4 regions of the Arthrobacter sp. TJ-178 genome follow, and region 1 is predicted to be linked to each of the others. Evidence: riboswitches for the same ligand, from Rfam matches in the RefSeq annotation. Region 1 holds a riboswitch; each other region holds the start of a gene.

Region 1 (7,801 bases):
CCGGCCAGGTTGACGGCCCGCGGCGTGTACCAGCGCCGCTGCTCCAGCGCATAGCCGCACAGATTGGTGATGGCTGCGTGCAGCAGCAGCGCAAAGCAGGCCAGGGCCAGGAGTGTTCCCAGGGTGGCGGTCAGTACCAGCACGACGACGACGGCGCCTGCCGCAGCGGCTGCCGGCCACGGTACCCGCCGGTTGCGGCCCGTGCGGGCGAAAACCCGGGGGAGGTCGCCGTCGTCGGCCATGGCAGCCGCCGTGTGCGCGCTTCCCTCCGTCAGCAGCCACACGCCGGACAGGCTGGCCGCACCGGCGGCGATGGCCACGGCCCCGGTGCCGATGCCCAGACCCACCTCCGTCACCGGCTCACGCAGCGGAGCCAGCGACGCCGCCAGGCCCGCCGGCCCGTGGAACCAGGCCAGCAGGGATTGGTTCACCAACAGATACAGCCCGAGGGCCACCAGAATGGAAGCCGGGATGGCACGCGGAAGGTTCCGGTCCGGTGCGCGGACCCGGAAGCCGCCCGACGCCAGGCGGGCGTACCCCGCGAAGGCAAAGAACGCGAAACCCGCTCCCTGCAGCAAGCCGGCGGTGGACTCCGTGTCCTCCAGAACGCCCGGCTGCGGAGGAGGTCCTCCGGCCTCGTTGAAGGCAACCACGACCCCGAAGCCCAGCACGCCAATCACGAACGCCAGCACAAAACGGATCACCCAGGTGCTGCGCTGCAGGCCGAACAGATTCAGTGCGGTTGCCGCCACCGCGGCTCCAACCGCCGCAGGACGCGCCTGGCCGGGCAGCACGTACAGGCCAAAAGCCAGGGAGAGGACGGCGGCGGACGTCACCAGGGCACACACCATGGTCCAGCCGGTGAAAAAACCCGCATGGGTACCAAAAATGACCCGGGCCGCGGAGCGCGTTGTGCCCCCGGCGTTCGAATGGCCGCTGGCGCGAAGCCCGGCGCCGAGCAGGAAAGTTGATGCTGCCGAGCAGTACGCCACCAGGGCGGCCAGGGTGAGGGACGCGGCCATCGCGAAACCGGCAGCTTCCGCAACCGGGGGCAGGACCACAAAAATCCCTCCGCCCACCATGCAGCCGATGCCCACCGTGGTGGCGTCGAAGCCGCCCAGCGGAAGTTTCGCGTCGGAGCTTCCGGACACGCGTCCCTCCGATCAGTCGTGCCCGGCCGGCAGTGCGGCCGCAACGGCTGCGCGCTGGAGTCCTTGGCTGGGAAAGGAAGTGAACACCGGTAAACTTCTAAAGAGACCTTGTATTCACAATGAGCGGGAACAGTGTTTTCCGCAAGCAATCTTGAAAGGACTGCTGTGCTGCGCACTCATGCCCTTGGTTCCCTGAGGGCCGAGCATATTGGACAGACCGTCACTCTCGCTGGCTGGGTGGCCCGACGCCGGGACCACGGCGGCGTTGCCTTCCTCGACCTCCGCGACGCTTCCGGGATCGCCCAGGTAGTGGTTCGGGAAGAAGACGTCTTCCACGGACTGCGCAACGAATACGTACTGCAGATCACCGGCACCGTGCAGAAGCGCCCTGAGGGAAATGAAAACCCCTCGCTGGCCTCCGGTGAAGTGGAAGTCATTGCGGACGAAGTTGTGGTCCTGAATACGTCCGACCCGCTGCCGTTCCAGATTGACGAGCACGTGGAAGTCGGCGAAGAGGCCCGCCTGAAACACCGTTACCTGGACCTGCGCCGTCCCACTCCCGCACGCAACATGCGCCTGCGCTCCGAAGCCAACCGGGTGGCCCGCAACCTGCTGCACGACGAAGGCTTCGTGGAGATCGAGACTCCCACGCTGACGCGATCCACCCCTGAGGGTGCCCGCGACTTCGTGGTTCCCGCACGCCTGGCACCGGGATCCTGGTACGCCCTGCCCCAGTCCCCGCAGCTCTTCAAGCAGCTGCTTCAGGTGGGCGGGTTCGAGAAGTACTACCAGATTGCCCGCTGCTACCGCGATGAAGACTTCCGTGCTGACCGCCAGCCGGAGTTCACCCAGCTGGACATCGAAGCCAGCTTTGTCGAGGAAGATGACATCATCGCCCTCGGCGAGTCCGTGGTGAAGGCGCTGTGGAAGCTGATCGACGTCGACATCACCACTCCGATCCCGCGCATGACGTACGCGGACGCCATGGCCCGCTACGGTTCCGACAAGCCGGACCTGCGCTTCGGCCTGGAGCTGACGGACCTGACGGAATTCTTCAAGGACACGACCTTCCGCGTGTTCCAGGCTCCCTACGTGGGCGCCGTCGTTATGCCCGGCGGTGCCTCGCAGCCCCGCCGCACGCTGGATGCCTGGCAGGAATGGGCCAAGCAGCGCGGCGCCAAGGGACTGGCCTACGTGCTGATCCAGGAAGACGGCACGCTGACCGGACCCGTCGCCAAGAACCTCACCGACTTTGAGCGCGAAAACCTCGCGGAAAAGGTTGGCGCCAAGCCCGGCGACTGCATCTTCTTCGGTGCCGGCGAGACAACCGAAGCCCGTGCCCTGCTCGGTGCAGCACGCGTGGAAATCGGCCACCGCACCGGCCTGATCAACCCCAACGACTGGGCCTTTGTCTGGGTTGTTGACGCCCCCATGTTCGAGCCGGCTTCCGCCGCCGTCGCCGCCGGTGACGTAGCAGTGGGCGGAGGAGCCTGGACGGCCGTGCACCACGCCTTCACCTCCCCGAAGCCTGAGTTCATGGACACCTTTGACACGGATCCCGCGTCGGCGCTGGCCTACGCCTATGACATTGTCTGCAACGGCAACGAAATCGGCGGCGGCTCCATCCGTATCCACCAGCGCGACGTGCAGGAACGCGTCTTCAAGGTCATGGGCCTTTCGCAGGAGGACGCACAGGAGAAGTTCGGCTTCCTGCTTGAGGGCTTCAAGTACGGCGCACCGCCCCACGGCGGCATCGCGTTCGGCTGGGACCGCGTGGTTGCCCTGCTGTCCGGCAGCGAGTCCATCCGCGACGTCATTGCCTTCCCGAAGTCCGGCGGCGGCTATGACCCGCTGACCCAGGCACCGGCTCCGATCACTGCTCAGCAGCGCAAGGAAGCCGGCGTGGACTTCAAACCGGAGAAGAAGGCTGAGGCAAAGCAGGACGACGCCAAGAAGGACTAGGTCTTTCGCAAGATTCCAGAATGATGAAAGTGCCCGGCCGCTGATGCGGCCGGGCACTTTCATATTTCGGCTTCATATTTCGACGCACCGGTAATTCTCGGTGATTTATTCCGACAGCCTTTTTTAGCCCGGTGCGGGTGCCGCAGTTGCGGGCCCCATGGAAGTTTCGGGCGCCATAGTGGGGACCGGCAGATTATAGACAACAAGCCAGTAATCTCCGTCCGGCCCGTCCACTGTAATGGATGCCGGGGTTTGCTCCGGTGTGACGATGTGTTCGAAAGACGTGAGAACCGGCCAATTGCAGTTGCTGCTGCTGGAAGTGGTAACTGGGCTTGAATCAGCGTCCAGTACCTCGATGCTGTAATCCCCGGGCTGGTTGCAGGTGAGGAACACGCTGAAGCTGGTCCCCGGTTCCACCTTCGGCAGATCGAAGGTGCTCCTCCAGGTCCCGGGTTCCTCGAGCACAAGGTTGGCGTTGAGCGGACGCCACTTGGGGTTTTGCTGGAAGTAGCTCTCAAGACTGATGGGATTGTCCGCCCGGAACAGTGCCGTCATGGCCGGGTCATTGGGGACAGGAGGCTCCGTGCTTCCGGGGGGCTGTTCCACGCCGATGCTGCTCCGGCTGGAAGAACGGGCTGAGGGGGACGCCGTGGCGGTCTCCTCGGCAGTGGCCGACGATGTGGCCGGTTTCGAGGAAACGGCCTCGGGCTCCTCCTGGGCGCTGCACCCTGTCAGCACCAAGCCCAGCACCGCTGCGGGAAGCAGGGCCTTATGCATAAACGGCAAATCCGACGCTCTGCCCGGCCTTGCCTTAGTCCGTGATGTTCCATTGGCATTTCTGTTTCTGGTCATCTCCGCTACTTCCTTCCGAAGTAATCCGAAGAACGATAGTGGACCCGGATCCGTATGTAAAGGATTGGTAACGGGCGGCCGCTGTCATAAACCCGTGGAACAATTCCCGGCCCGGTATTTCCGGTGCCGACACATTTCTGCCGGTCAGGCGAATTCGGGAACACCCGGACGGCGAAACGCTGAACCGTGGAATATCAGGGGCTCGTGGGCATCGTCGTGTGAGGCATTGACCATGGACGTGCAGCAGCGGCACCACCACTGTCGAAGCCGACTGTCCCTGGCCGGCTGTTTCCCCTCCGGTTAGTCCGGTTCCCTCCGGTTTGGGATAAATCAACCGGTTCGCAGCCGGAGGGATTTCCCAAACCGGAGGGATTTCCCAAAGTGGCCGGAATTTCCCAAACCGGCTGGGATTTCCTGCCGGTGTTGCCCAGCGAACTCAGGCGAAGGACGGGACACCCAGGTGCCGAAACGCTGAACCGTGGAAGACCAGCGGCTCATGGGCATCGTCGTGGGCGGCATGGCCGTGCACCCGCAGCAGCACCACCGAATGGTCCCCGGCGGGAATTTCGGTCTCCACGGAGCACTCCAGCCACAGGGCAGCCCGGTCCAGGAACAGGGAGCCGGAGTCGTCAGTGTGCAGGTTAAGGCCGGCAAAACGGTCGCCGGACCTGGACGCAATTTGCCGGCAGATGCCCTCGTGCCCGGAACCCAAAACGGAGACTCCGATCCTGGCCGCGCCCCGCAGAAGCGGCCAGGTCCGGGACGTGTTCTGCACGGCAAACAGCACCAGCGGCGGATCCATGGAAACGCCCACGGTAAAGGATGAAGCAACAATGCCCTGCGGTTCGCCGTCCACCACGGCGCACAGAGCGGCAATGCCGGAGGGGAATCGGGAGAAGGCCCGGCGCAGGGCTGCGGGCTGAAGGTCGGTTGTGAGAGTCATGCGGAAATGGTCCTCTGCCTCAAGCGTCCGGCCGCCGCGACGAACACGGCAGCGAAACGCAGTACTTGCCGGACCGGTTGGAACAACCGGCGGCCGAATCGTCACCTGGAGCACCCCGCTACGGCGAGAGGGTTGCCGCCCAGCCGGCCAGGGCCTGTGGCTGGAACTCATGATTCTGGTTCCACGGTAGGTCCGGCAGCACAGCCGCGCAAACCCCCGCCACAGTTCGTAAAACTCCGCTTCATAAAACTCCCGCACCCAAAGGGATACAGTTTTCACCATGAGACAGCGGTGGTTTAAACAGGTGGACGTTTTTGGCAGCGAACCGTATTTGGGCAACCCCCTGGCTGTGGTGCTGGAAGCGGAGGGACTCACCGACGCGGAAATGGCGTCCTTCGCACGCTGGACCAACCTGTCCGAAACAACGTTCGTGCTGCCGCCCACGGTGGACGGCGCCGACTACCGGGTGCGGATCTTCACCCCGGGCGGGGAACTCCCGTTCGCCGGACACCCCACTCTGGGAACATGCCACGCGTGGCTGGAGACCGGGGCCAAGCGCCGCTATCCCGACGTCGTTGTCCAGGAATGCGGCATAGGCCTGGTGACGCTGCACGCCAATGCCGGCATCGCCGCGTTTGCCGCCCCGCCGCTGCAGCGCTCGGGCCCGCTGGAGGAAGAAATCCTGGACCAGGCGCGGCGTGCCCTGAACCTGGAACCGGGGCAGGTGCTGGCTTCCAACTGGATTGACAACGGACCCGGCTGGCTCGGACTCCTGCTGCCCGATGCCGCGACTGTCCTGGACCTGAGACCGGACCCCACCATCATGGGCAACCTGCGCGTGGGAGTGATCGGCGCGCAGCCGGCGGACGCTGAAACGGACTTTGAAGTGCGCGCCTTCGTGCCGGGACTGGGCGTTGCCGAGGATCCGGTGACCGGAAGCCTCAATGCTGGCCTGGCCCAGTGGCTGATCGGAGCCTCACTGGCGCCCGAACGCTACGTCGTCACGCAGGGAACTGCCGTCCAGCGCTCCGGCCGGGTGCGGGTCTTCACGCGCGACGGCAAAATCTGGGTGGGCGGCTCCACCGTCACCTGCATTGACGGCACGCTCACGCTGTAAGCGGGAACCATGTTCACCCTGGACTCGCTGTCTCTTCCGATCCTCGGCGCGCCGATGGCCGGAGGTCCCTCCACACCCGAGCTGGCCGCGGCCGTCAGCAATGCGGGCGGACTCGGCTTCCTGGCGGCCGGCTATAAGAGCCCTGCCGCTGTCCGCGATCAGATCACCCGGACCCGCCAATCGACCCGGCGGCCTTTCGGAGTGAATATCTTTGTGCCTGATCATGCCAATACGTACGCCGCAACGTCGGAGGAGAAGCAGGCCGGAAAGCTCGCGGCCTCGCTGGCCTACCGCGAAAGCCTGGCCGCAGCCCGGGAAGCTCCGGCCGGAACGGTAATTCCCGAACCCGGGTTTCCCGATCCGCAGGACGACGACGGCTGGCACGCCAAACTGGAGCTGGTCCTGCGGGAACAGGTTCCCGCAGTGTCCTTCACCTTCGGGCTGCCGGGGCCCGACGTGTTCGCGGAGCTTGCCGGACGGGACATCTGCACGGTGGTGACGGTCACCGACGAACATGAGGCCCGTGCCGCCGCCGCAGCCGGTGCGCATCTGCTGTGTGTGCAGGGTCCGGAGGCCGGCGGGCACCGCGGAACCCTGGACAGCGCCGCAGTCCCCGGACAAGCTGCGCTGCCGGAGCTCCTCGGTGCAGTGAGGGATGCCTGCCCGCTGCCGCTGGTGGCTGCCGGCGGAATTTCCACCCGGCACGGTGCCGCTGCGGCCCTCGCCGCCGGGGCCTCGGCGGTTCAGGTGGGAACCCTGCTGCTGCTCGCCAATGAGGCGGGCACCTCCGTGGTGCACCGGACTGCCCTCCGCGATGCCGTGCTGGGACACAGGGACCCGCGCACCTCGGTTACCCGTGCCTTCTCCGGCCGTCCGGCCCGCGGACTGACCAACGGCTTCATGCGCGCCCATCCGGATGCCCCGGACGCCTATCCGTTTCTGAACCAGATCACCGGGCCGCTCCGTGCAGCAGCAGCGGCTTCCGGGGACCCCGAGGGAGTGAGCCTGTGGGCGGGAACAGGCTACCGGCACGCGGTTGAAGAGCCCGCACAGGCCAGCGTCCGCCGGTTGTTCCCCGGGTGAGACTGCAGGACGGAAGCCTCAGGGCACCGTAATCCGGATGGAAACCGAGCAGGCATCCTTCGCCGCCTGAGCCAGTACGGCCAGCTTGGGGTCCTGGACATCGAGGGGCTGCAGCCGCGGCAGGCTGCTCCACCGAGCAAATACCTTCTGCCGGGCCAGCAGTTCAGTCAGCGACCGGTCTCCGCCGAATACGAGGTATTCCGGCGGATGGTCGGCGAAAAGCCGCGCAGCCTGCTCGGCGGCGGTCTCCACCAGCGCGTCCGCCTGGTTGGCCCGGCGCCGGGCAAAACGCTGCTGCGACCCGCCGCCGGCCGCGGTCCGGGACTGTACGTACCGGTTGCCGGCCTTGGACGCGAGCAGCAGCCCCTCACGGGCCACGCCGGCGGCGTACCCGCCGCGGCGCAGCAGCACGATCCCGAGGGTGCGGGACTGGCCGGCCAGGGAGACCAGGCGTTCGACGTCGTTGGTCCCGCGTCCCGGGCGTCCGTCGTCGGGCCAGGGCGCCCGCAGATCCGCTTCGGTGCCGTTGGCGGCGCGGACGTGCAGTCCGCCGTGTTCGGGTGTGATGTCCAGCGCACCGTTCCCGGAGGCCAGACGGTCCAGCCAGCCCGGCAGGCGCTGCGCGGAAACGAAGGTGTGGCGTGTGGCGGGCATATCGCGATTCTCCTGGTGATGCTGCCCACCGAGCGTGTC
Region 2 (7,801 bases), on a different contig from region 1:
CTATGCGGACGTCTATGGCGGTGGAGGTCATCGTTGACTGGCCCTTTCAAAACGGTGCTTGCGGCCGGCGGACCGGCCCCGGGCGGTACAGCGTCCTGCGGAACGGTATATCGCAGGATAACTGACCGGACGTTCAGTAATGAGATTTAGCGTACAGGAGGATGCTGCGCATCACACTATGATGTCGGCGGCAATCCGGCGGCAATCCGGTGCGCTGACCACGGAGCACCGGATATCTACCCGTTCCCGGCGGGTTGCCCCGCCCGCAGTGTCCGCGGGGAGTGTCCGGGACTACCTTGGAGCGCACACCCGCATCCTTAGAAGGAGCATCATGAACGAGTTCGAATCCCCGGCCGCAGCCTCACTGCCCCAATCTCCCGGCGAATCAGGCGAATCTCGTCGGCCCGCCCGGCGGCGCCACAGCATGCTGGTGGGCGCACTGCTGCTGGGCCTCACCGGCACCCTGTCCGGCGTTGCAGCCGGCCCGGCTTCGGCTGCAGACACCGGGCCCGGTTCCGGACAGCAGGCGCAGCGGACTCCCGGGCAGCAGTCGCAGCCCGACGGCGGCCGCGGCTACGGGCGCGGGCACGGACACGGGAACGGGAACGGTCCGGGCAGGGGTCACGGGCACGGTAAGGACAAGACGGTTGATTATGTGGCCTTTGGGGACTCCTATGCTTCAGGATTCGGCGGCGGTCCGTTGCTGGATGCCTGCCGCCGCACGGCCGAGGGTTATCCGACCCTGCTGGACGCTCTTCCGCGCGTTGAGCTGGACAGTGACCAGTCCTGCGCCGGAGCCACGGCGCTGACCACCGAGCCGGCCCCGCCCGCCGGTCCGGTGGACCTGCCGGAGCAGATTTCCACTGCCATCTCGGCAGACCTGTTGAACCGGCAGACCGATCTGGTCACCGTCACCATCAGCGGCAACGATGTCCAGTTCGGCTCGGTGGTGCAAGCCTGCGCCGGACCCGCACTGCCGGACACCTGCGCCCCAGCGCTGGCGGCAGCGCAGGCCTTCGCGGAAACCGCCGTCGTTCCCCAACTGCAGGCCAGCTTTGCGCAGATCCGCGAAGCGGCACCGCGGGCGGAGCTGGTGGTGGCCGGTTACCCGCACCTGTTTGAGGGCAGCACACCCGGAATCCTGAGCATCGAGGCACAGAACCTGTTCAATGCCGGCACCGATGCGCTCAACGCCGTCGTGGCCGGGCAGGTGGGTGACGGCACTTTTGTCGACGTGACCGCGGCCTTCGCCGGCCACGGCATCGGGTCGGCGGACCCCTGGATTCTGGACATCACTGATCCCTTTGCCCTGCATCCCACGGCCGCCGGCTACAGCGAGGGCTACTTCGCAGCCATTACCTCAGCCGTTGACGTGGAGCGGCTGGGCAATCCGGGCCGGGGCCACTGCCGCGGACGCGGCTAGCCGAAACGGCTGGCCCTCCGGCCGGGGCGGCGCGGCCAACTACGTCCCGGCCGGGGCGGCGCGGCCAGCTACGTCCCGGCCGGAGCGGTCAACACTTCAGCGAGATCGAATTTGGCCGGTTCCTCCAGCTGCTCATAGGTGCAGGATTCCGGGCTCCGGTCCGGGCGCCAGCGCAGGAACTGAGCGGTGTGGCGGAACCGTTCGCCCTCCATGTGGTCGTACTTAACTTCCACCACCCGCTCAGGCCGCAGCGGAACAAAAGACAGGTCCTTGTTCCCGCTCCAGCGGCTGCCCTCTGAATTGCGGGGCGTGCGGGTTCCGGTGTCCTGCTTGTCCGCCGTCCAGGGGTGGTCCGCGGAGTCGGATATCAGCGGCTGCAGTTCCGAGAACAGTTCACGGCGCCGGGCCATGGTGAACGCGCCGGCCACTCCCACATTGGTGAGGACGCCGTCGTCGTTGTAAATGCCCAGCAGCAGGGAGCCGACGGCGTCCGGCCCTGATTTGTGCACCCGGTAGCCGGCCAGCACGCAGTCAGCGGTGCGCTCATGCTTGTACTTGGCCATGGTGCGCTTGCCGGGCTGGTAGGGATCAGCCAGCGGCTTGGCCACGATGCCGTCCAGTCCGGCGCCCTCGAATTCCCCGAACCAGCGCTGCGCGGTGCCGGGGTCGGTGGTGCGGGACGTCAGGTAGACCGGGGCGGCGGCGCCGGCCAGGGCAGTCTCCAGCGCGCTGCGGCGCTCGGCATACGGCCGGTCCAGATAGCTGGTGTCATCCAGGGCCAGCAGGTCAAACGCTGCGAAGGCCGCCGGTGTCTGCTCGGCCAGGAGCTTGACCCGGCTGGCGGCGGGATGGATGCGCTGCTGCAGGGCTTCAAAGTCCAGCCGCTTTCCGGAGGCGCTGATCAGGATGATTTCGCCGTCCACCACGCAGCGCTGCGGCAGGTTTGCCTTGAGCGCCTCCACCAGTTCCGGAAAGTACCGGGTCATCGGTTTTTCATTGCGGCTGCCGATCTCCAGTTCATCGCCGTCGCGGAAAATGATGGAGCGGAAACCGTCCCACTTTGGCTCGTAGGAGTATTCCCCCTCGGGCAGCGAAGAGACGGCTTTGGCCAGCATCGGGGCCACGGGCGGCATTACCGGAAGTTTCATGGGCCCATTCTTACCCGACTAACAGGTAAGGGGAATGGAAACGCCCAGTCCCGCGGCGAAGGCGGTCAGCAGGTCCCGGCCCTGCTGCCAGTTCCCGATGCCGCTTTCATCGTTGATGTGGGTAAGCGGGCCGGCGTCGATCACCGGAATGTTCCAGGCCTGGGCCAGCAGCCGGGCGCCGGGCAGCGTGCAGTAGGGATCGTTCTCGCTGGCGATCAGCAGCCCGGGCACCGGCAGCGGTTCCAGCCTCGGATCGCGGAATGAGCCGGCGGTGTCCGGGAAGGCGGGCTCGGCCGGGTCCGGCGGCGCAACCAGCAGCACGCCCCGGGCGCCGTCCGGATTGCGCAGCAGCCACTCCGCGGAAGCCAGGCAGCCAAGGCTGTGGGCCACCAGGATGGTGTCGCCGTTCCGGGACCCGGCGGCAGCATCCAGCGCATCCATCCAGTTCTCCAAGTTCGGGTCGTCCCACGACGACGGCGAAATCCGGGACATATCCGGAGCGTCAGCCTGCCACCGGCTCTGCCAGTGCTCATCGTTGGAACCGCCGATGCCGGGGACGATGGTCAGGTGCATGCTGTCTGCCTTTCCGTTGACGGCCGCCGCCGGGCGGAAGCCGGGAATATCTCCTCCGAAACCGGTGCTGTTCCTGAACATGAAGAAAATCGGTTTCCTGTCCTTTGGACACTACCGCGATGTGCAGGGTTCTTTTGTCCGTACCGCCCGGGATGCCCTGCTGCAGACCGTCGAGCTGGCGGTTGCGGCGGAGGAGCTGGGGATAGACGGCGCGTTCCTGCGCGTTCACCATTTCGCCCCGCAGTTCGCTGCACCGTTCCCGCTGCTTTCCGCCATGGCCGCACGGACAAGCCGGATTGAACTGGGTACGGCGGTCATCGACATGCGTTATGAAAATCCGCTGTATCTCGCGGAAGAAGCCGCGGCCACGGATTTGATCAGCGGCGGCAGGCTGCAGCTGGGCCTGAGCCGCGGTTCCCCCGAGCCGGCTCTGCGCGGTTACGAGGCCTTTGGCTATGTTCCGGATGCGGGAAGCACCGACGCGGACGAGGCACGCAAGCACACCCTGGTGTTCCGTGCAGCGATTGCCGGCGCAGGCCTGGCCTCAGCCGATCCGGTCATGACCGGCAGCTCCGGAACGCTGGCGGTTGAACCGCAGTCCCCTGGGCTCAGCGAACGAATCTGGTGGGGATCCGGAACGCGGGCCACCGCCAAGTGGACCGGCGAGCAGGGCATGAACCTGATGAGCTCCACTCTGCTCACGGAGGACACCGGGGTGCCCTTTGACCAGCTCCAGGCGGAGCAGATTCAGGTGTTCCGCGAAGCGCGGGCCGACGCCGGCCATGAAGGCACCGGGCTTGTCTCGGTCAGCCGTAGCGTCATTCCGCTGGTGACCGAGACCGACCACCGGTACTTCGGGCTGCGGGCCCAGACGGATTCCCGTGACCAGGTGGGCCGGCTGGACGGCGGACTGGCCCGGTTCGGCAAGAGCTACATCGGTGAACCGGATGTAATCGCCGCGCAGCTTGCTGCCGATGCCGCGGTCCAAGCCGCCGACACCGTGCTTATTACGGTGCCGAACCAGCTGGGCGTGGAATACAACGCGCAGCTGCTGGAGAGCCTGGTGAAGCACGTGGCGCCCGCGGCGGGCTGGCGCTGATGCCTCCGGTCCGGTGACAGTTCCCGACTGTCACCGGCATGCGCTATGGTTGTCTCAGCTTCACGAGAGGTGGCCAACATGCCCGGAGGAATCCGGGTCTGTAAAAGCTCCGACTGGCCTCACACCAACCCCACTGTTCGGCGGGTGGTTCGGATGACGAAGCGGCCCGCGGCCAACCGGTGCGGGCAAGGACAAACCGTAAAGGAACACACTGTGAGTATCTCCAGTGGCGCCCGCTGCATCAGCTACACCCCCGGCCACAACGTCCACCTCATTCACGGCAAGCGCCTGGCTGTTTACGATGACTGGGTGGATGCCCAGGCCTACGTCGATCTCGATCTGGACCTGATCCAGTTGGTCGTGGACGGCGAGCAGCAGCTGATGTGGTTCCACGACCTGCCCTCCCTGGCGCAGGCGCTGGCCCATTCCAACGGCCAGGTGCAGTGGTGCGCACGCTATTCGTCGCTGCTGGTGCCCGGAGGCTTTGACAGCCCCGCACGGCGCTCTTTTTTCTACTTGGCGACGCCGGAAAGGGTCCATCCCTGTAAACAGCTCAACGCAAACGACTCCGAAGACGCCCAAGCTCAGCGGGGCTAAGCCCCGCTGAGCGCAGGTACTGCTCCGCGTCAAAACCGTCCAGGGCGCGGAGCAGTTCCTTCCGGCCGTCTGCCACCCGCGCGTCTTCCTGCTCCGCCGTCAGCGGTTTTTCCCGCGGATGCGGCTGCGTGGAGTGGAAGGCGTTGATGCCGCGGACCGCCTGCTCGTAATCGTCGGCAATGGCTTCGGGCGAGGCCCCGGCCAGCTGCAGCAGCAGCATGGCGATGAGTCCGGTGCGGTCCCGCCCGGCAGAGCAGTGGATCACCACCCCACCGTCACCGGCCTCCGCTATGGCACGCAGAACAGCGGCGATTTTCTCCGGCCAGCGGCGCAGGTTCTCCCGGTAGAAGCGCGGGGAGTCCATGTAGGGGCCGGTGAGCGCGGTGAACTCCGGATCCTTCGCTTCCTGCGTGGGCCGGGTGAGGAACGTGATTCCTGCGGCAGCCTCCGCATCCGGCAACGGATCGGTGTCCCTGCGTCCCTGCTCCTCTTCGTTGCGGAGGTCGACGACGGTGCGGACTCCCGCGGCGCGGGCCTGTTCCCAGCCGCGCGTGGTGAGCCATTCGGACCGCCCCATGCGGAAGATCCGGCCCGGGGGGACGGCGCCGCCGCCGGCGACCGGGATCCCGCCCAGGTCCCGTGCGTTGGCGGCGCCCTCCCAGTGAACGTCGCGGCTGCTCATGACAGCCGGCTAGGACCAGTCAAAGAAGCCCTTGCCGGATTTGCGGCCGAGCTCCCCGCGGGCCACCTTGTCACGGAGGATCTGCGGCGGTTCGAAGCGCGGGCCGAGCGTGGACGCCAGATACTCGGCGATGCCCAGGCGCACATCCAGGCCCACGATGTCGGTGGTGCGCAGCGGGCCGGTGGGGTGCTTGTAGCCCAGCACCATGGCGGCGTCGATGTCTTCGGCGGAGGCCACGCCCTCTTCAACCATGCGCATGGCTTCCAGGGCAATCGCCACGCCCAGCCGCGAGCTGGCAAAGCCCGGGGCGTCATTGACGGTGACGGGTGTCTTTCCCAGATCCCGGGCCCAGGAAGCGGCGGCTTCGGCCAGCTCTTCGGAGGTCTGCTTGCCCAGCACCACTTCGATCAGGGCGGAGGCCGGCACCGGGTTGAAGAAATGCAGGCCGCAGAACCGTTCCGGACGCTGCAGCTTTTGTGCCAGCTCGGTGACGGACAGCGAGGACGTGTTGGATGCCAGCCAGGCCTCCGGTGCCAGCTGTTCCTCGACCGCGGCCAGGGCAGCGCCCTTGAGGCCAAAGTCCTCCGGCACCGCTTCCACCACCAGCCCGGCCGCAGCAAAAGCGGCGTAGTCGGTGGACACGGACAGCCGCGCGGTCAGGTCGGCCAGGCTTTCGGAAACGGTGGCGCGTTCAACGCTTTTCGCCAGCGCGGACGCCACGCGGTCGTAGGCGGCGGAGGCGGCGTCGTCGTCGCGCTCCACGACGACGACGGCGGCTCCCGCGGTGCAGAAGGCGTGCGCAATGCCCGCCCCCATCCGGCCGCCGCCGAGCACTCCTACTGTGGAGGGAACTGCCATTACTTTTTCTTCCTCTCAAGGAACGCTGACATGCGGTCAAACTTGGCCTGCGATTCAAACAGAATTCCCTGCGCCAAATTGTCGATGGCGGGGTGGGCATCCGCCGGGGCTGCGAACACGGTTTTGGTGAGCCGGACCGCCAGCGGATCCTGGCGGGCAATCCGGTCAGCCAGCGCCTGTGCTGCGGTCAGCAGGTCTTCCGGTTCGGCGAGCTCGGTGACCAGGTGCGCGGCCAGCGCTTCCTCGGCGTTCAGCACCCGTCCGGCCAGCAGGATCTCCTTGGCCAGCGGTTCGCCCACAAGTTCCTTCAGCCGCCAGCCCGCGCCGGCGGCTGCCAGGATCCCCAGCGAGGTTTCCGGGTTGCCGATCTTGACGCGGGGTGTGCCAATCCGGAAGTCCGCGGCGAAGGCCAGCTCCGCCCCGCCGCCCAGGGCGTATCCGTCCACCGCGGCGATGACCGGCATCGGCAGTTTGGCGATCCGGGCAAACACGGTGGAGTTGATGCCGCGCAGGGCGTCGTCGCGGCGGCGTTCGCGCAGCTGGGCAATGTCCGCACCGGAGGCGAACACCCCGCCGCTGCCGGTGAGGATGAGGATCCGGGGGTTCTCCTCGAGATCGGCGCAGAGCAGGTGCAGCTCATCGACCATGGCGGCGTCAATGGCGTTGCGGACCTCCGGGCGGTTCAGGACCGCGGTGACGCGCCCTTCCCCCTCCGTGACCTGCAATGTGGTGAAGGAAGAGTAATCAGCTCCCACTTAGACGGCCTCAATCAGCATGGCGGTGCCCTGGCCAACGCCGACGCACATGGTGGCAATCCCATGTGTTGCGCCCTCGCGTTCCATCCGGTTCAGCAGCGTGATGGCAATCCGGGATCCGGAGGAACCCAGCGGGTGCCCCAGTGCAATGGCGCCGCCGTCGTTGTTCACAATGTCCTCCTTCACGCCGAGCCGGCGGATGCAGGCCAGCGACTGAGTGGCAAAGGCTTCGTTCAGTTCAAAGGCGCCGACGTCGGCAAGTTTCACGCCGCTGCGGGCGAGGACCTTTTGGGTGGCCGGAACGGGGCCGGTGCCCATGATTTCCGGCGGCACTCCCGCGGACGCGCCGTCGACAATCCGGGCCCGGGCGGTGAGTCCGTATTCGCGGATGGCCCGCTCGGACGCGACGATAATGGCCGACGCCCCGTCATTGAGCGTGCTGGAGTTGCCGGCAGTGACAATGCCGCCGGGCCGCACCACGGGCCGCAGCTTGGCGAGCACCTCAGCGGTGGTGCCCTCGCGCGGACCCTCGTCGGTATCCACGACGGTGTCGCCCTTGCGGCCGCGGACGGTGACCGGAACTATTTCGTCCTTGAAGTGTCCGGCGGCAATGGCGGCCAGCGCATTCTCATGCGATCGGACGGCAAACGCGTCGGCGTCTTCACG
Region 3 (7,801 bases), on a different contig from region 1:
ACACGGGCCGGAACCGGGCCGCGAGCAGCTGGTAGCCGGACTCCGTGCTGCCTTCCGTCCCGGCAGGAATCACGGCGCTCATGCCTGCCACCACTTCGGCAGCTCATCAAGGGGGTCAGTGTCCCAGGGAGTGGGCAGCACCCCGCCCATGTAGTCCGCAAACCATCCGCGGACCTCCTCCGACTGGTACGCCTCCTGCAGCACACGGGCTTTTTCGGTGGCCGCGAAAGCCGCGGTGCCGGCAACCACACAGCGGAACGGCAGCTGGTCCGCTTCCGCTTCAAAGGCCAGCGCCTCTTCAACCGTCAGGCCAATCTCGGCTGCCAGGCGGACAAACAGAAACCCGGCGTCAACGTCCGGCAGGGTTTTCGACAGTGATTGCTGATCCACCTCCACGAACTCCAGGTTCCGCGGGTTCGCAGTGATCGATTCCTGCGAGACTTTGATGACGCCTACGCCGTCCTGCAGTTCAAGCAGCCCTGCGTCCCGCAGCAACACCAGCGCGCGGCCGTTGTTTGCCGGGTCCACCGGCAGGGCGATCCGGGCGCCGTGGGGCAGTTCCTGCAGGGATTTCCAGCGTTCGGACCAAATGCCGCCCGGTGACCCATAGACGTAGAACAGCGGTTCCAGCTGCAGGTTCTTGTCCGCATTGAACTGCTGGAGATAGGCGCCGTGCTGGAAATAGTTGGCGTCAAACTCGCCGTTGGATACGGCCAGGTTGGGCTGGATGATGTCGGTGACGTAGGTGGCATCCAGCGTCCAGCCCTGTTCTTTCAGGAGCCGCTGGGCAATTTTGGTCGGCTCCTGGTACGGCGCGGACTCCGTGACGATAATCCGGATCCGCCGGTCATCGGCGGCAGAGGAGGTTGAAGAGCTGAAGCCGCAGCCGGTGGCAGTTGCCAGTGCGGCGGCCCCGCTGCCGGCCAGCGCCAGGCGGAGGAAATGTCTGCGATGCAAGGTCAGTCCTTTCGGGCCGCAGCGGCTGCGGCGGCCGGGATTCGTTGGGGTTCCCCGAGTAACCCGGGTGAGGCGGCGGGCTGAACGTCCCGGATGGAAGCGCCGAAGGCTCCGCGGCAGCGGGCCGCCGGATGGCGGTCATTCAGCAGAGGACCGGGATATTCCGCACTGCGGCCAAAGACCTTTTCCCGGAAGGTTCCCGGGGAGTAGTCGGTTTGCGCCAGTCCGCGGCTGCGCAGTTCGGGCAGCACTCCGTCAATGAAATCGGTGTAGGAGCCGGGCAGCACGGCGTTGATGATGTTGATGCCGTCCACGCCGGCGTCCTGCCAGCGCTCCAATTCATCGGCGATCTGTTCAGGGGTTCCCGCCACCTGCTGCGCCTCGGTGCGGTACCGGGCAACGTCCGCCAGGGTGGGGTTGCGCCCGGGGGTGGAGGCGATGATGGCCTCCAGTACGCCTCGTCCGCCCTCGGTTTCAATGCTGCCCACCGGGGTATCCAGCGGCAGGCCGCCAAAGTCCACGCCAAGCCCGCCGCCGATGTGGGCGATGACGGCGTCCAGATCCAGGTATTCGTCCAGCTCAGCTCTCTTCCGGCGGGCTTCCGCCTCGGTTCCGCCCACTACGAAGGACAACCCGGTGAAAACCTTGATGTCCCCGGGCAGGCGGCCGGCGGCCGCGGCATGCCGGCGCACTCCGGCCGCCACCTTTCCCGCGTACTCCGGACCCGGAGCGAAAATGAACGTTGCCTCGGCGTTGGCTGCAGCGAACTGCTGGCCGCGCCCGGAACTGCCGGCCTGGAACAGGAAGGGAGTGCGCTGCGGTGACGGAGCGCTCAGGTGCGGGCCCTCAATCGAATACCGCTCGCCCCGGTGATGAATTTTGTGCACCTTTTGCGGATCCGCATAAACGCCCGAGGCCTTGTCCTGAAGGAGGGCGCCCTCGTCCCAGGAACCCTCCCAGAGCTTGAATACGGCTTCCACGTATTCATCCGCCCAGTCGTAGCGGCGGTCGTGGGCGGTCAGCCCGTCCGAACCGAAGTTCCGGTGTGCGTTCTCCAGCACCGAGGTCACAATATTCCAGCCGGCACGGCCGTTGCTGAGGTGGTCCAGCGTGGACATCTGGCGTGCGAAGTGGAACGGATGGGACTGGATAACCGACGACGTCGCAGCCAGGCCAATTTCGCTCGTTGCCCCGGCGAGGGCCGCCAGCAGCAGCACCGGATCATTGGCCGGCACCTGCAGTCCCCGGCGCACGTGGTAGTCCCAGCCGCCGTCGTGGTCTCCGTACAGGCCCACGACGTCGGCGAAAAAGAGGGCGTCAAACTTGGCCTCTTCCAGTTGCCGCGCCAGCCCGGTCCAGAGGGAAAGCTCATTGAAGCGGTGCTGTTCGGCGTCGGGATGGCGCCATTGTCCGCCCCGGATATGGCTGGCGGTGTTCATGAGGAACGCGTTGAGCAGCAGCCGCGGACGGCCCTGCGGATAGCGGGAACTGGGGGTGCTCATGGTGTCCTCTCGCTCAGGCACGGCTGAGCTGTTCGAATGCGGGCAACGGATCTTCGTCCCAGGGAAGCTGGAAGAACCCGTCCTGGTATCCGGCAAAGAAGTCCCGGACCTCGGGGCTCTGGATTGCGGCGCGCAGTTCCCGGGCACCCTCGCCGGCGGCGAATTCCCGGGTGCCGGCGAAGACTGAGCGGTAAGGAACCTCGTCCGCTTCCTGTTCCTCGGCCACAACCGTGGCCTCCTTGTCGATGCCGGCGTCGATCGCGGTGGACTGGAACATGAAACCGGCATCCACGTCCGCCAGGGTCTGGCTCAGTGATAACTGGTCCACCTCCACAAAGGACAGGTTCCGCGGGTTTGCGGTGATGTCCTGCTGCGAGGCGTTGACCACCGTGACGCCGTCGGACAGTTCCAGCAGGCCGTGGGCGCGGAGCATGAACAGGGCGCGGCCGTTGTTGGCGGGATCCACCGGGATGCTGATGGTCGCACCGTCGGGCAGGTCGGCCAACGCAGCGTGCCGGCGGGAGTACAGCACCGCCGGCGAATTACGGATATAGAACAGGGGCACCAGATCCAGGCCCTTGTCCCGGTTGAACTGCGCCAGATAAGCCATGTGCTGGAAGCAGTTGGCGTCCGCCTCACCGTTGGCCACCGCAATGTTGGGCTGATTGATGTCATTGACGAAGGTTGGCTGCAGCTTCCAGCCCTTTTCCGCGAGGAGCCGGCCGGCGATGCCCACCGGTTCCTCATAAACCTTCACCTGCGAGGAAATGAGACGAATGGTCCGTTCGTCGGTGCCGGCATCGGCGGAACGGAATCCGCAGCCGGCCAGGACTGGCGCGGCAGCCCCGGCAGCCGCGAGGTAGGCAAGCAGGGTGCGGCGGCTTAGTGCGGGCGGAGCAGAACTGTTTTTGGGTGTGATGGAGTGCAACGTGTCCTCTTCAAAAGTTGGAGTGCGAGCGCTGAAAGGGATCAGCGGCGGGTCATACGCGCTTGTCGGCGCGGCGGGAGATCCAGGAACCACTCAGCTGCACGGCCTGCACCAGAAGGACCATGAGCACAATGGCGGTGACCATCAGCCCGGTTTCGTAGCGGTAGTAGCCGTAGCGGATGGCGAAGTCGCCAATCCCGCCGCCGCCCACCAGCCCGGCCATGGCGGAGTAGGAGATGAAGCTGACGGTCATGATGGTCACCGAGCTGATCAGGCCCGGGCGGGCCTCGACGAGCAGTACGTCGCGGACGATCTGCAGCCGGCCGGCTCCCATCGAACGCGCCGCTTCCACCACGCCGCCGCCCAGCGAGGTGATGTTCTGTTCCACGAAGCGGGCAAAGTAGGGCACCGCGTTGATGGTCAGCGGCACGATCACGGCTGCCGTGCCGATGGTGGTTCCCACCAGCAGCCGGGTGAGCGGGATGATGGCGATCAGCAGGATAAGGAACGGAAAGGAACGCACCAGGTTCACCAGCGTGTCCAGGATCCGGTGCAGCTTGGGCCGGGGTGACAGTCCGTGGGGTCCGACGGCGTACAGCAGCACCCCCAGCGGGGTCCCCAGCAGCACAGCCAGCGGAATGGCAATGATCAGCATGGTGCCGGTCTCTCCCAGCGCGGCCAGCAGTTCGGGCCAGACCTCAAGGATGCGGTCAAACATGGAGGGCCCCCTTGCGGTGGGCTGCGGGCCGCTCAAGCCGGATCTCATCCGACACCAGGTAGCGTCCAATCGACGTGGCAGGGCTGAACCCGGGGCGCTTCAGCTCACTCAGGTTGAACTGTTCCACCACCCGGCCCTCTTCCATGACGGCAACGTTCTCAGCGATGGCTTTGATGACGTTCATTTCATGGGTGACCACCACAATGGTGATGCCAAAGCGGGCGTTGACGTCCGCCAGGTACTGCAGTACCGAGGCCGTGGTCCGGGGGTCGACGGCGGAGGTCGGTTCGTCGCAGAGCAGCACTTTGGGTTTGGTGGCAAGGGCGCGGGCAATGGCGACACGCTGCTTTTGCCCGCCGGAAAGCTTGGCCGGATACGTTCCGGCCTTCTCCGGCAGGTCAACAATTTCCAGTGCTTCCAGCGCACGTTTGCGGCGCTCGGCCGAGTTCCCGATTCCCGCGAACTTCAGCGACAGTTCAACGTTCTGGGCCGCGGTGAGATTGCTGAGCAGGTTGAAGTGCTGGAAGATCATGCCGATGCCGTGGCGGCGTTTGCGCAGCTCCAGCGGTGTGAGGCCCACCAGGTCCACTCCGTCCACCAGCACGCGGCCGGATGTGGGCCGCTCCAGCAGGTTGATGTTGCGCAGCAGCGTGGATTTGCCGGCACCGGAAAACCCGATGATGCCCTGGATGGTTCCGCGGCCGATGTTCAGTGAGACGTTGTCGACGGCGGTCAGTTGCTGCCCGCCGGTGTCAAAGACGGTTGAGACGTTCTCAATCCGGATCATGTGTTCCTCCTGGGTCCAAGCCCGAGAAGAGGTGCCGCCGCAGGCCGGACCGGCGGCGGGTGCGCCGGAGCGCACTGCAGGGGACCGGGCGAAAGCGGGTGCTTCTCCATCGGTCCTGGCGGTAGCACCCTTGCTCCGCAGGATCGCGGAAGGGTTGCTGCGGCGTCACGGAGCCAGGTCTCTCAGCCGCTCTGGATGGTTACAGGTTCCATGGTTGCCGGGGCAGTGCAGATGCGCAATCAGATGTCATGATGCGGCGAAGCATTGCGAATCATGACCTGCCCGGCGTCATCTTGGAGTTCCACAGCGGATGAGGGCGTCCGCGGCAGGGCAAGTGAAAGGTCCGGGGAAAAGAAAGTGTGCCAGGGGCGGCAGCGGGCTACAGGCCGAAGCGCGGTGCCTCGATGACCGGGCAGGTGTTCATGACAACGTCCAGCCCGGCGTCGGCCGCCCGCTGCGCCGCGGCCTCGTCGATGACGCCCAGCTGCAGCCACACGGCTTTGGCCCCCACTTCGATGGCCTGGTCAACGATTGCGCCCACGCGGGAAGAATTCACAAAGCAGTCAACGACGTCGATGTGGCCGGGAACCTCTTTCAGGCTCCGGTAGCCCTTGTTGCCGTGTACGTCGTCGCCCTTGAGGCTCACCGGGATGATCTCCATGCCCAGGTGGTCCTGGATATAGCGGGACACGCCGACGGCGGTGCGCAGCGGATTGTTGGACAGGCCCACCACGGCCCAGCGGCCCTTGTTCTTCAGGAGGGATTCGATAACTGTGGGGTCGTTGACGTGCGGCATCTGCGGTCCTTCGGCGGAGTGCTGGAATGGGGCTCCAGCTTACGCCCGGCCGGCAGAATCAGCCGAGGAAGGATTCGATGGCGTCGGCCAGGGCGGCGTCCGGCACCCGGGAGACATCGCCTTCCACCAGCTGGAACTCTCCCTCGTCCAGGGCATCGGCTGCCCGGCGGGCGAGATCGCGGGTCTCATCCCCGCTGGTGCTTCCGGCAAGGACCAGAACGGGGACCTGGACGCCGCCGAGTCCTTCCAGTTCCGTCTGCATCACCAGCAGCTCGTCCTCGCCTTCATCCAGGGCCAGGGCCGGTTCCAGTGCCACAACGCGGGTGATGACGGCGGATTCCTCGGCTGCCCGCAGAGCCAGGAACGCCCCCGACGCAAAGCCGTAGAGGTCTGCGGTGCCGCCGGCCACCTGCACCACGGCCAGCAGGTCATCGACGTCGGACTCGGCGGTGTACTCCTCGCCGAGCCCGCTCTCACCCAGCCCGCGGCGGTCATACGTATACACCGTGTGGTTCTCGGACAGCAGATTCGCCAGCGCACGGGTGCCGGAGCTGTTCCGGTCCGAGGTCAGCGGATCCACGATCACCAGCGGCGGTCCGTCACCCTGGCGGGACCAGGCGATCTGGGTGCCGTCTGCGGAAAGGGCCATTCCGGAGGCACTGGGGGAAGGTTCCATGACGGACTCCTGCTCGCGGGAGGGGCACTGCGGACCCTTCAAACGTAAGGAGACGCTCCGTCCCCGGTCAATGCCCCCGCTTGGAACCCGGTCCCGGAAGCGGCCCCCGGCTGCCCGGCCCGCAACTGACTGTCCGGCAACTGACCAACCCGCAACTTACCGGCCCGCGGCTGCCGGCGGAAGGAGGCGCCGCGGTGTTCGGAAGGCAGCTTGTCTCCGGCTCCGAACAACTTGTTGCGCAGCGTGCCCGGCGTGTACCCGGTCCGGTAGGCGCCGCGCTTCTGCAGTTCGGGCACCACAAATTCCACGATGTCCTCAAAGGTACCCGGCGTGATGGCGTAGGCCAGGTTGAAGCCGTCGACGTCGGTCTCCTCCTGCCAGCGGATCAACTCCTCCGCGATTTCAGCACCGGAGCCAACCATCCGCGGACCAAGGCCGCCGATCCCCGCGGATTCGGCGATGTCGCGCACCGTCCAGGGTTCGCCGTCGTCCTTGGCTTTCTGGAAGTTCGCCGCCGCGGACTGGATGGCATTGGACTTCACATTGCCCAGCGGTTCGTCCAGGTTGTACGTGGACAGGTCCACCCCCATCCAGCCGGACATCAGGGCCAGGGCGCCCTCGTCGCTGGCATACCGCTGGTATTCCTCATGCTTCGCTGCGGCCTCCGCGGAAGTGGCCGCAGTGATGACGGTGAGGAGCGTATAGATGCGGATGGAGTGCCGGTCCCGGCCAGCTGCTTCAGCGGCGTCCCGGATACGGCCGACGGTTGCCTTCAGCTTGTCCACCGTCGGGGCCCCCACAAAAACGGCCTCGGCGTTCCCGGCGGCAAAGGCGATCCCGCGGGGCGAGGCACCGGCCTGGTAGATCACCGGGGTGCGCTGCGGGGACGGTTCGCTGATGTGGATGCCGGGCACCTTGAAGTATTTGCCCTCGTGGTTGATGTCGTGGACCTTGGCCGGATCAGTGAAGATGCCCCGTTCCCTGTCGCGGACGACGGCGTCGTCCTCCCAGGAGCCTTCCAGCAGTTTGTAGATCACCTCGAGGTATTCGTCCGCGTGGTTGTAGCGCTCGTCGTGCTCCAGCTGGTCTTCCGCGCCCAGGTTCCGTGCGGCGGAGGGCAGATAGCCGGTCACCACATTCCAGCCGACCCGCCCGTTGGTGATGTGGTCCAGGGTGGAGAGGCGGCGGGCGAAGGGGTAGGGATGCTCATAGGCGGTGCCCGCAGTGACGCCGAAGCCGAGGTGCTCGGTCACCAGCGCCATGGCGGAAACCAGCAGGAGCGGGTCATTCACCGGAACCTGGGTGCCCTGCCGGAGGGTGGCCTCGTTGGAGTTTCCGTACACGTCATAGGTGCCGAGCACATCGGCAATGAAGATGCCGTCAAACAGCCCGCGCTCGCAGGTTTGGGCAAGGTTCGCCCAGTACCGGATGTCCGTG
Region 4 (7,801 bases), on a different contig from region 1:
TGCTGCACTTCGGCGCGGTGGACCAGAGCTGCACGGTCACCCTCAACGGCACGGAGGTAGGCGGGCACGACGGCGGCTACCTGCCCTTCTCCCTGGACGTCACCAATGCGCTGGTTCCCGGCGCCGAGCAGGACCTCGTGGTCCGGGTACGCGACATCAGCGACACCGGTTATCACAGCCGCGGCAAGCAAACCCTGGACCGCGGCGGCATTTGGTACACGGCGCAGTCGGGCATCTGGCAGACGGTGTGGCTGGAGTCGGTGCCGCGGACGAGCATCTCGCAGCTGGTCCTGGTGCCGGATCTGGACTCCGTGTCGGTGACGGTGCTGCTGGATGAAGCTGGCGACGGCGGGCGCGTGCGGGGAGCTGCCGACGGCGGCGGCGACCTGTCCGCGGTGATTACCGTGTCCGCGGACGGACGCACTGTGGCGGACGCCGTCGTCGTACCCGGACAGGCGACCCGCATTCCGGTGCCGGAACCGCGCCTGTGGACGCCGGAGGATCCGTTTCTGTATGACGTGGACGTGCGGCTGGTTTCCGGCGGCCGGGACATCGACAGTGTCCGCAGCTATACCGGACTGCGGACCTTCGGCACGGGACCGGATGCGGCCGGCCGGACGCGGCTGCTGCTCAACGGTGTGCCGTACTTCCATGCCGGGCTGCTGGACCAGGGGTACTGGCCGGACGGGTTGTATACGGCGCCGTCGGATGAGGCTCTGGCCTATGACATCCAGACGGCCAAGGAGCTGGGCTTCACCATGCTGCGCAAGCACATCAAGGTGGAGCCGCTGCGCTGGTATTACCACTGCGACCGGCTCGGCATGCTGGTGTGGCAGGACCTGGTCAACGGCGGCCGGAGCTACCGGCACTCCGTGGTCACGGCCCCTGCCGTGGGAGTGCCGCACCGCGATGACAGCGATTACGTTGCCTTTGGCCGCGCCGATGAAGAAGGCCGGGCGGAGTTCCTGGAGGAGCTGCGGGAAACGGTGGATCTGCTGCGCAACTGCACCTCGCTGGCCGTGTGGGTTCCGTTCAATGAGGGGTGGGGCCAATTCGACGCCAACGCTGCCGCTGAGATGCTTCGCTCGCTGGATCCTACGCGCAGCATTGACCATGCCAGCGGATGGCATGACCAGGGCGGCGGAGACCTCAAGAGCGTGCACGTCTATTTCGTTCCCTTTGTGCTCCGGAACGGGTGGCTGCGGGACGGGCGTGCCGTTGCATTGTCCGAATACGGCGGTTATAGCCTGCGGCTGGAGGGTCACACGTTCAACGAGAAGGAATTCGGTTACCGGCGCTTCAAGACCCGGGAAGCCCTGCGGCGGGCGTGGATCAAGCTGCACCGGCACCAGATCGAGCCGGCGGTGGCACGGGGTTTGGCTGCAACCGTCTACACGCAGCTCACCGATGTGGAGGACGAAGTCAACGGGCTGCTCACCTATGACCGGCGGGTGGTGAAGATCGACCCCGCCACGGTGCGCGAGACCAACGCCCGGCTGATCCGGGCCGCCTGCAGCTCCATTTAGGGGAACCCGGTCACTTTGGGATAATCCGGATGCTGCGGAACGGTCGGGTTTTCCCTAAGCGACCGGGAAATCCCACAACGGCCGGCACATTAACCGCGGGGTCGTGACCGCGGGAGCCCGGCGTAGGCCAGTCGCTGCACCAGGCTGCGGGGATCATGGGGAGGCAGGGCGATGTTGGCCCAGGACCACCGGACAAACGTGGTTCCAGTTGCTCGGATGGCATCTTCACGCTCCTTCTCCGCCGTAAGCGTCTTCCAAGAAGGAGCCAGGGAATTCTCGCCGCGTCCATACTTCACGGCACCATCGAACTCGCCTGCCAGGTCCTGGTCCTTCCAGTAGAAATCTGTCCGGAAACGGCCTGACGGCGTGATGAACTGGTGCTGCAGTTGCGGAGATGGGAACCCGTAGCGAAGAAGCACCGCTCGCGAATAAGACTCGCCGGCCGACTCGGCGAGTGGATTGGCGCACTCGATGACGCGCAGAGCGCGCTGGCGCTTTGACTCGGTGGGAAGCTTCCGAGCAAGGTCCCGCAACGACTCCTTATCCAGCGCAGCCAGATTGAGGGCTGAGTCGCGACGCAGCACATGGTCCATTGGCGGGAGAGCTCGGTCGAAGGCCAGATACGCAGCCATGTCCAGGACTGTCTGGGCTCTGGACGTGACTGCAACGCCCTCCCGGACTGTTAGCGGCTCCAGCAGGCGGCGCTCGACCCAATGGAGATCCCCGCGACGATGGCCGCGCGAGGACTCCGTCGCCAGCAGCAAAACGCCGGGGGAGCGGAGGACAACAGGCAATCCCCAGATGACCGCTGCAGACTCTTGAACCAGAACGCGCCTGACCTGTCCCCCTTCCGCCACCGCTCGGATACGGATGCGCTCTCGGTCCCACACCGGCAACTGCTGCCAAGCTTCGGTTCGGATATACACGCCGTCGCGCACCCGGGTCAGTTCACCGGCACGGCACCGCAGAGCCAGGGAACGCCTCCCTTCGCCGTACGTTTCGGCGTCGGCGGTGTAAAAGAGTTCGGGATCCATCCCTCAAGACTGGATCGCGGTAATTGTGTCCGCGAGGGACGCAGGCACGTCTGTGGATAATTCAATAACCGGACACCATGGGAAAACGTGGTCACATTGGGAAAATCCGGACGCAGCGGACCGTCCGGGAATTCCCATACCGTCCGGGAATTCCCGAAACGGCCGGAGAACTAGATCTCGACGAGACCCGCGGCCGTATTAAAGGACACGGACATGATGCCGGGGGTTCCCTTGGGTGAAATCCACGTGACGCCCACGTTTTCCAGCGGTTCTTCGACGGGCGTGCCCAGCCACTGGGCGACCCGGTCTGCGGAACCGGCGATCGTCAGCGAGGCCAGCTTCACGGCGCCGGGCATTCCGGGCAGCGCGGCGGACGGGTGCAGCGCTTCGGTGCCGTCATCCCAGCGCAGCATGTACGGCACCTGCGGGTCGGCGATCAGACCGTTGATGCCGATCTGCTGCCAGGTCAGCTCCTGGCCGTCCGGAAACTTCCGGTTGCCCGGTACGGCATTGCGGCCCAGGCGCTCTTCGAAGGGGGAGAGGTCATCCACGGCAACACACCAGCCCATCCAGCCGCCGCCGCACTCGGAGCGCTGGCGCACGGCCTGGCCGAACGGTGCCTTGTCCGACGCCGGGTGGTTCAGGGCCTCGACCACTTCAACGTACTGATGGTTGGCCAGAGGCAGAATCATGTTCCGGGTTCCGAAACGGGGATGCACACCGCCCTTGACGAAATCTGCTCCCAGAGCGGCAGCGATCCTCTCAGTCGTGGCCAGAAGACCGTCGGATTCACAGGCATAAGATACATGGTCCAAGCGCATGCGGCCCATAATGGCACGTTGTGACTCACCTCTCGACTTAGGGGAGCCTAATTTACTCGGAACACCTGCTTTCCGCGGAAATCAACAGCATACTGACCATGCGTGCCGCTCGGGACGCCACCCTTTTCCGGGCCCCGACACGGCAGGACATGAGCCGTCACAGACCTTGCGGGCTTGCTGCTAATCCGTTTTCATAGGAGGCATAGGTCATGAGTGCCAGCAGATAGCCCCGGCTTGCTGGCCGGCAACCCTCCAACCGCGGTGGGGTGCCCCGGGTGAAGACCTGGCCCTGCGTCAACGGATTCAGGGCAAGCGCGGGTCCCACGTGGCTGCCGGTTACCTTTTTCCGGCCGGAAGTCTCGGGGCGGCCCCTGGTTCTAGGGAGCAAACAATGTCAGGAAACTGGTCTTTCGAAACCCGCCAGATCCATGCAGGACAGGAGCCCGACGCCGCCACCGGCGCGCGCGCCCTGCCCATCTACCAGACCTCATCCTTCGTCTTCCCGAGTGCCGAGGCGGCAGCCAACCGGTTTGCCCTGGCTGAGCTGGAGCCCATCTACACCCGGATCGGCAACCCCACCCAGGAAGCGGTGGAGAACCGGATCGCCTCGCTGGAGGGTGGCGTCGGGGCGCTGCTGCTCGCCTCCGGCCAGGCCGCTGAAACCTTCGCCCTCCTGAACGTTGCGGAAGCGGGGGACCACATTGTGGCCAGCCCCAGCCTCTACGGCGGCACGTACAACCTGCTCAAGCACACGCTGAAGAAGTTCGGTATCGAGACCACCTTCGTGTCCGACCCGGATGACCTGGAGCAGTGGCGGGCAGCCGTGCGGCCCAACACCAAGGCATTCTTCGGCGAGGTGGTCTCCAATCCCCGCCAGGACGTGCTGGACCTTGAGGGCATCAGCACCATCGCCCACGACGCCGGCATCCCCCTGATCGTGGACAGCACCCTTTCCACGCCGTACCTCATCCGCCCCTTTGAATGGGGCGCGGACATTGTGGTGCACTCGGCCACCAAGTACCTCGGCGGTCACGGCACTTCCATAGCCGGGGTCATCGTGGATTCGGGCAACTTTGACTTCGGTGCCGACCCGGAGAAGTTCCCCGGCTTCAACACCCCCGACGAGAGCTACAACGGCCTGGTCTACGCCCGGGACCTGGGCGTCAACGGTGCCCTGGGCGCCAACCTGGCGTACATCCTTAAGGCCCGGGTGCAGCTGCTGCGAGACCTCGGTTCCGCCGTGTCACCCTTCAACGCGTTCCTGATTGCCCAGGGCCTGGAAACCCTGAGCCTGCGCGTGGAGCGGCACGTGAGCAACGCCGTCGCGGTGGCCAACTGGCTGGAAGGGCATGACGACGTCGTCTCCGTTGCCTATGCGGGGCTGGAATCCAGCCCGTGGTTTGAGCGCGGGCGCAAGTACGGGCCGCGGGGAACCGGTGCCATTGTCTCCTTCGAAATCGCCGGAGGCATCGACGCCGGCAAGCGTTTCGTCGACGCCCTTGACCTGCACTCCCATGTGGCGAACGTGGGCGACGTGCGCTCCCTGGTCATCCATCCGGCGTCGACCACCCACAGCCAGCTCGGTGCCGAGGCGCAGCTGGCAGCCGGCGTCAGCCCCGGACTGGTCCGGCTGTCCGTGGGCATCGAGCACATCGACGACATTATTGCGGACCTCGACGCCGGGTTCCGGGCCGCCAAGGGAGCGTAACGGTTAGCGTGGCGCGCCCTTCTGCCAATACCGCTGCAACCGGCTCCGTGCCGGGCTCCGTGTCCGGGCCAGGTGGGCCGGCCGGGCCAGCCGTGCCGCAGCACCCCGCCCCGGCCCGGGACGGGGTGCTGCGGCACGCCCGGATCGGGGAGCTGTTCCTGGAAACCGGCGGGTATCTGCCCTCCGTTTCCCTGGCCTACGAGACATGGGGGACCCTCAACCCGGATGCCTCCAATGCCGTGCTGGTGGCCCACGCCCTGACCGGCAGCACCCATGTGGCCCGCGGGGACAGCGGCGAGGACGGCTGGTGGGATGCCCTGGTGGGCCCGGGAAAAACGGTGGACACCGACCGGTTCTTTGTCGTCTCGATCAACATGCTCGGCGGCTGTTACGGGTCCACCGGCCCTTCGTCCGCTGATCCGCAGGGGCTGGCCTGGGGTTCGCGCTTTCCGTTTGTCACCATCAGGGATTCGGTCCGCGCGGAGGCCCGGCTGGCGGATTTGCTGGGGATCGGCTCCTGGCACACCGTGCTCGGCGGATCGCTGGGCGGCGCCCGGGCCCTGGAATGGGCGGTAACCGAACCCGGCCGGGTGCGGCGCTGCGCAGTGATCGCCTGCACCGCCGCCAGCTCGGCGGAGCAGATCGCCTTTGGCCGCGCCCAGCTGGAAGCTATCCGGCTGGATCCGGATTTCAACGGCGGGGACTATTACAACGGCAGGCCCCCGACGGCGGGACTGGGCCTGGCCCGCCGGATTGCGCATATTACCTACCGGTCCGAGGCCGAGCTGGAGCACCGGTTCGGTAATGTTCCGCAGGCGCAGGAGGACCCGTTCGGATCACCCCTGCCGGCGTTCCGCGGACGCTATGCGGTGGAGAGCTATTTGGATCATCAGGGCAAAAAACTCTCCGGCCGGTTCGATGCCAACAGCTACCTGCTGCTGACCGAGGCGCTGATGAGCCACGACGTTGCCCGCGGCCGCGGAACGCTGCGCCAGGCGCTGGCCGGAACGGACAGCGAGTTCTTCATTGCCGCGGTTGATTCGGACCGGCTCTACCTTCCCCGGCAGTCCTTCGAACTGGCAGCGGCACTTCCCCAAAAAACCGAGGTCCGGATGATTTCCGCGCCGATCGGCCACGACGGGTTCCTCACCGATGTGGAGCAGATTGGGGCGCCGCTGCGGGAACGGTTCTTCGGCTCGCCCTAGTTTCCGGCTTCGTCCGAACATCGGTTGGCCCCGGAGACAGGGCCGCCGGCGCCGTTTCCCTTGCCAAGACGGGACGAACATGGAAGAACATTCGCATGGGTGATTCCATTCGCGTGGCGGCGCAGGCACAGTGTTCTCCGGAGCAGATCTGGCATGCGCTCGTGAACAACCGGGCCGCGTGGTGGCCGGCCATGGATTTCACCCCCAGCCCCGGGTCACCGCTCGCAGTACGGACGGCCGACGACGGCGGCGGGCAGCGTGCCAGCGGCACTGTCCTGGCGGTGGCACGGGACCGGCTGCTGTCCTTCCGCTGGACCATGCCCGACTGGAATGCGCACACCGTGGTGAGCTTCCAGCTCGCAGCCGTGCCGGGGCCCGATCCGGAAACGGACTACACCGACGTCGTGGTCACCGAAAGCGGACTGGGCGGCCTGGCGGACGGCGCCGATGTGGCCCGCGCCCACACGGAAGACTGGGCCGACCATCTGGCGAACCTGATCGCGCTGGCCGAACGCGGATCTTCCGGCTGAGTGCTCCGGCAGATTGGTCCGGATTGCCGGCGGATTGCCGGACACTGCGGTGTTAGCGTTGCGCATGGCATCCGATGAGAGCCCCCGGCCGTCCGCTGCGTCCTCCGGCAGGTTCCGCCTGCGCAGGCTCTGGATGCCTGCGGGCGGCGCCCTGCTGCTGGCCGCCGGCATCGTACTTCTGGCACAGGGGCCCGGGGCCGGAATGGTGAACTACGCCTGGGTGGCATATACGCCTGACGGAGGGTCTCCGGGCCCTGCGATCCTGATCAGCCGCAGCATGCAGGCGGGTGCCCTGCTCGTGCTCGCCGGTGCCGTGCTCCTCGCGTTTTGGGGCGGCCTGCAGGCGGGCCGCCGACGCCGTCCGCCGGTGCCGCCCGCTTCGGCTTAGTCCGCCGAACCCGGCGGCATGCCCGGTCCGCCGAAGATGGGTCCGGCGTCGGGACGCTTGGCAGCAATGCCGTCTCCGGAAGACCGGTGGCGCATCCGGCGCACCACCCACGGCACGAAGTACTCGCGTGCCCACGTCAGATCCTCGGTGCGGGCTGTCCGCCAGTTCCGGGCCGGGATGGGTTTGGGCTCCAGCGGCTGCAGGGTGTGGGGTACGCCAAGGGTATCCAGCACCATGGCTGCAATGGTGTGGTGGCCCAGCGGAGAGAAGTGCAGCCGGTCCGGCGCCCACATTTCCCGGTTGCTCAGTTCACGCAGGGCCCAGGTGTCTGCGATGACGGCGTGGTGCCGGGCAGCAACGGTGCGGAGGTTCTCGTTGTAAATCGCGACGCGTCCGCGGACGCTGCCGATCACCGGCGTGGTGCCGAGGTCCGGCCCGGTGAAGAGCACCACGGTGGCGCCGCCCGAGGTCAGCGCTTCGATCGCCGCGTCCATCTTTTCGGCCAGCCTGTCGGGATCGCCGCCGGGACGGATGACGTCGTTGCCTCCGGCACAGATGGTAATCAGATCCGGATGCAGTTCCAGGGCCG

The links. A riboswitch is a leader RNA that binds a small molecule or an ion and turns the genes downstream of it on or off. The one in region 1 is predicted to bind S-adenosylmethionine.
Region 2: linked by a shared signal. The riboswitch ahead of AC4D2Q_RS02935 (hypothetical protein) and the one ahead of AC4D2Q_RS12010 (flavin reductase family protein) in region 1 are both predicted to bind S-adenosylmethionine.
Region 3: linked by a shared signal. The riboswitch ahead of AC4D2Q_RS06205 (methionine ABC transporter ATP-binding protein) and the one ahead of AC4D2Q_RS12010 (flavin reductase family protein) in region 1 are both predicted to bind S-adenosylmethionine.
Region 4: linked by a shared signal. The riboswitch ahead of AC4D2Q_RS07155 (bifunctional o-acetylhomoserine/o-acetylserine sulfhydrylase) and the one ahead of AC4D2Q_RS12010 (flavin reductase family protein) in region 1 are both predicted to bind S-adenosylmethionine.

Annotation. Positions count from the first base shown of each region.
Region 1 covers NZ_JBZCNK010000004.1:95,215-103,015, reverse strand. Annotated here, with positions in the region: gene AC4D2Q_RS12025 (APC family permease) at 1-1,151, opposite strand, end outside; gene aspS (aspartate--tRNA ligase) at 1,317-3,113, shown strand; gene AC4D2Q_RS12015 (hypothetical protein) at 3,237-3,890, opposite strand; gene AC4D2Q_RS12010 (flavin reductase family protein) at 4,402-4,908, opposite strand; SAM riboswitch class IV at 4,965-5,083, opposite strand; gene AC4D2Q_RS12005 (PhzF family phenazine biosynthesis protein) at 5,189-6,025, shown strand; gene AC4D2Q_RS12000 (nitronate monooxygenase) at 6,035-7,108, shown strand; gene AC4D2Q_RS11995 (acVLRF1 family peptidyl-tRNA hydrolase) at 7,127-7,762, opposite strand.
Region 2 covers NZ_JBZCNK010000001.1:618,625-626,425, forward strand. Annotated here, with positions in the region: gene paaZ (phenylacetic acid degradation bifunctional protein PaaZ) at 1-31, opposite strand, end outside; gene AC4D2Q_RS02915 (SGNH/GDSL hydrolase family protein) at 332-1,423, shown strand; gene AC4D2Q_RS02920 (ATP-dependent DNA ligase) at 1,492-2,571, opposite strand; gene AC4D2Q_RS02925 (RBBP9/YdeN family alpha/beta hydrolase) at 2,590-3,225, opposite strand; gene AC4D2Q_RS02930 (LLM class flavin-dependent oxidoreductase) at 3,224-4,243, shown strand; SAM riboswitch class IV at 4,302-4,441, shown strand; gene AC4D2Q_RS02935 (hypothetical protein) at 4,457-4,840, shown strand; gene AC4D2Q_RS02940 (tyrosine-protein phosphatase) at 4,797-5,522, opposite strand; gene AC4D2Q_RS02945 (3-hydroxyacyl-CoA dehydrogenase family protein) at 5,532-6,380, opposite strand; gene AC4D2Q_RS02950 (enoyl-CoA hydratase/isomerase family protein) at 6,380-7,135, opposite strand; gene AC4D2Q_RS02955 (thiolase family protein) at 7,136-7,801, opposite strand, start outside.
Region 3 covers NZ_JBZCNK010000001.1:1,286,700-1,294,500, reverse strand. Annotated here, with positions in the region: gene AC4D2Q_RS06230 (acyl-CoA dehydrogenase family protein) at 1-82, opposite strand, end outside; gene AC4D2Q_RS06225 (MetQ/NlpA family ABC transporter substrate-binding protein) at 79-957, opposite strand; gene AC4D2Q_RS06220 (LLM class flavin-dependent oxidoreductase) at 960-2,459, opposite strand; gene AC4D2Q_RS06215 (MetQ/NlpA family ABC transporter substrate-binding protein) at 2,473-3,387, opposite strand; gene AC4D2Q_RS06210 (methionine ABC transporter permease) at 3,440-4,105, opposite strand; gene AC4D2Q_RS06205 (methionine ABC transporter ATP-binding protein) at 4,098-4,892, opposite strand; SAM riboswitch class I at 4,996-5,094, opposite strand; gene AC4D2Q_RS06200 (CoA-binding protein) at 5,272-5,688, opposite strand; gene AC4D2Q_RS06195 (alpha/beta fold hydrolase) at 5,747-6,364, opposite strand; gene AC4D2Q_RS06190 (LLM class flavin-dependent oxidoreductase) at 6,403-7,801, opposite strand, start outside.
Region 4 covers NZ_JBZCNK010000002.1:168,572-176,372, reverse strand. Annotated here, with positions in the region: gene AC4D2Q_RS07170 (glycoside hydrolase family 2 protein) at 1-1,526, shown strand, start outside; gene AC4D2Q_RS07165 (hypothetical protein) at 1,616-2,560, opposite strand; gene AC4D2Q_RS07160 (VOC family protein) at 2,731-3,381, opposite strand; SAM riboswitch class IV at 3,587-3,702, shown strand; gene AC4D2Q_RS07155 (bifunctional o-acetylhomoserine/o-acetylserine sulfhydrylase) at 3,773-5,089, shown strand; gene metX (homoserine O-acetyltransferase MetX) at 5,182-6,294, shown strand; gene AC4D2Q_RS07145 (SRPBCC family protein) at 6,390-6,824, shown strand; gene AC4D2Q_RS07140 (hypothetical protein) at 6,889-7,212, shown strand; gene AC4D2Q_RS07135 (SGNH/GDSL hydrolase family protein) at 7,209-7,801, opposite strand, start outside.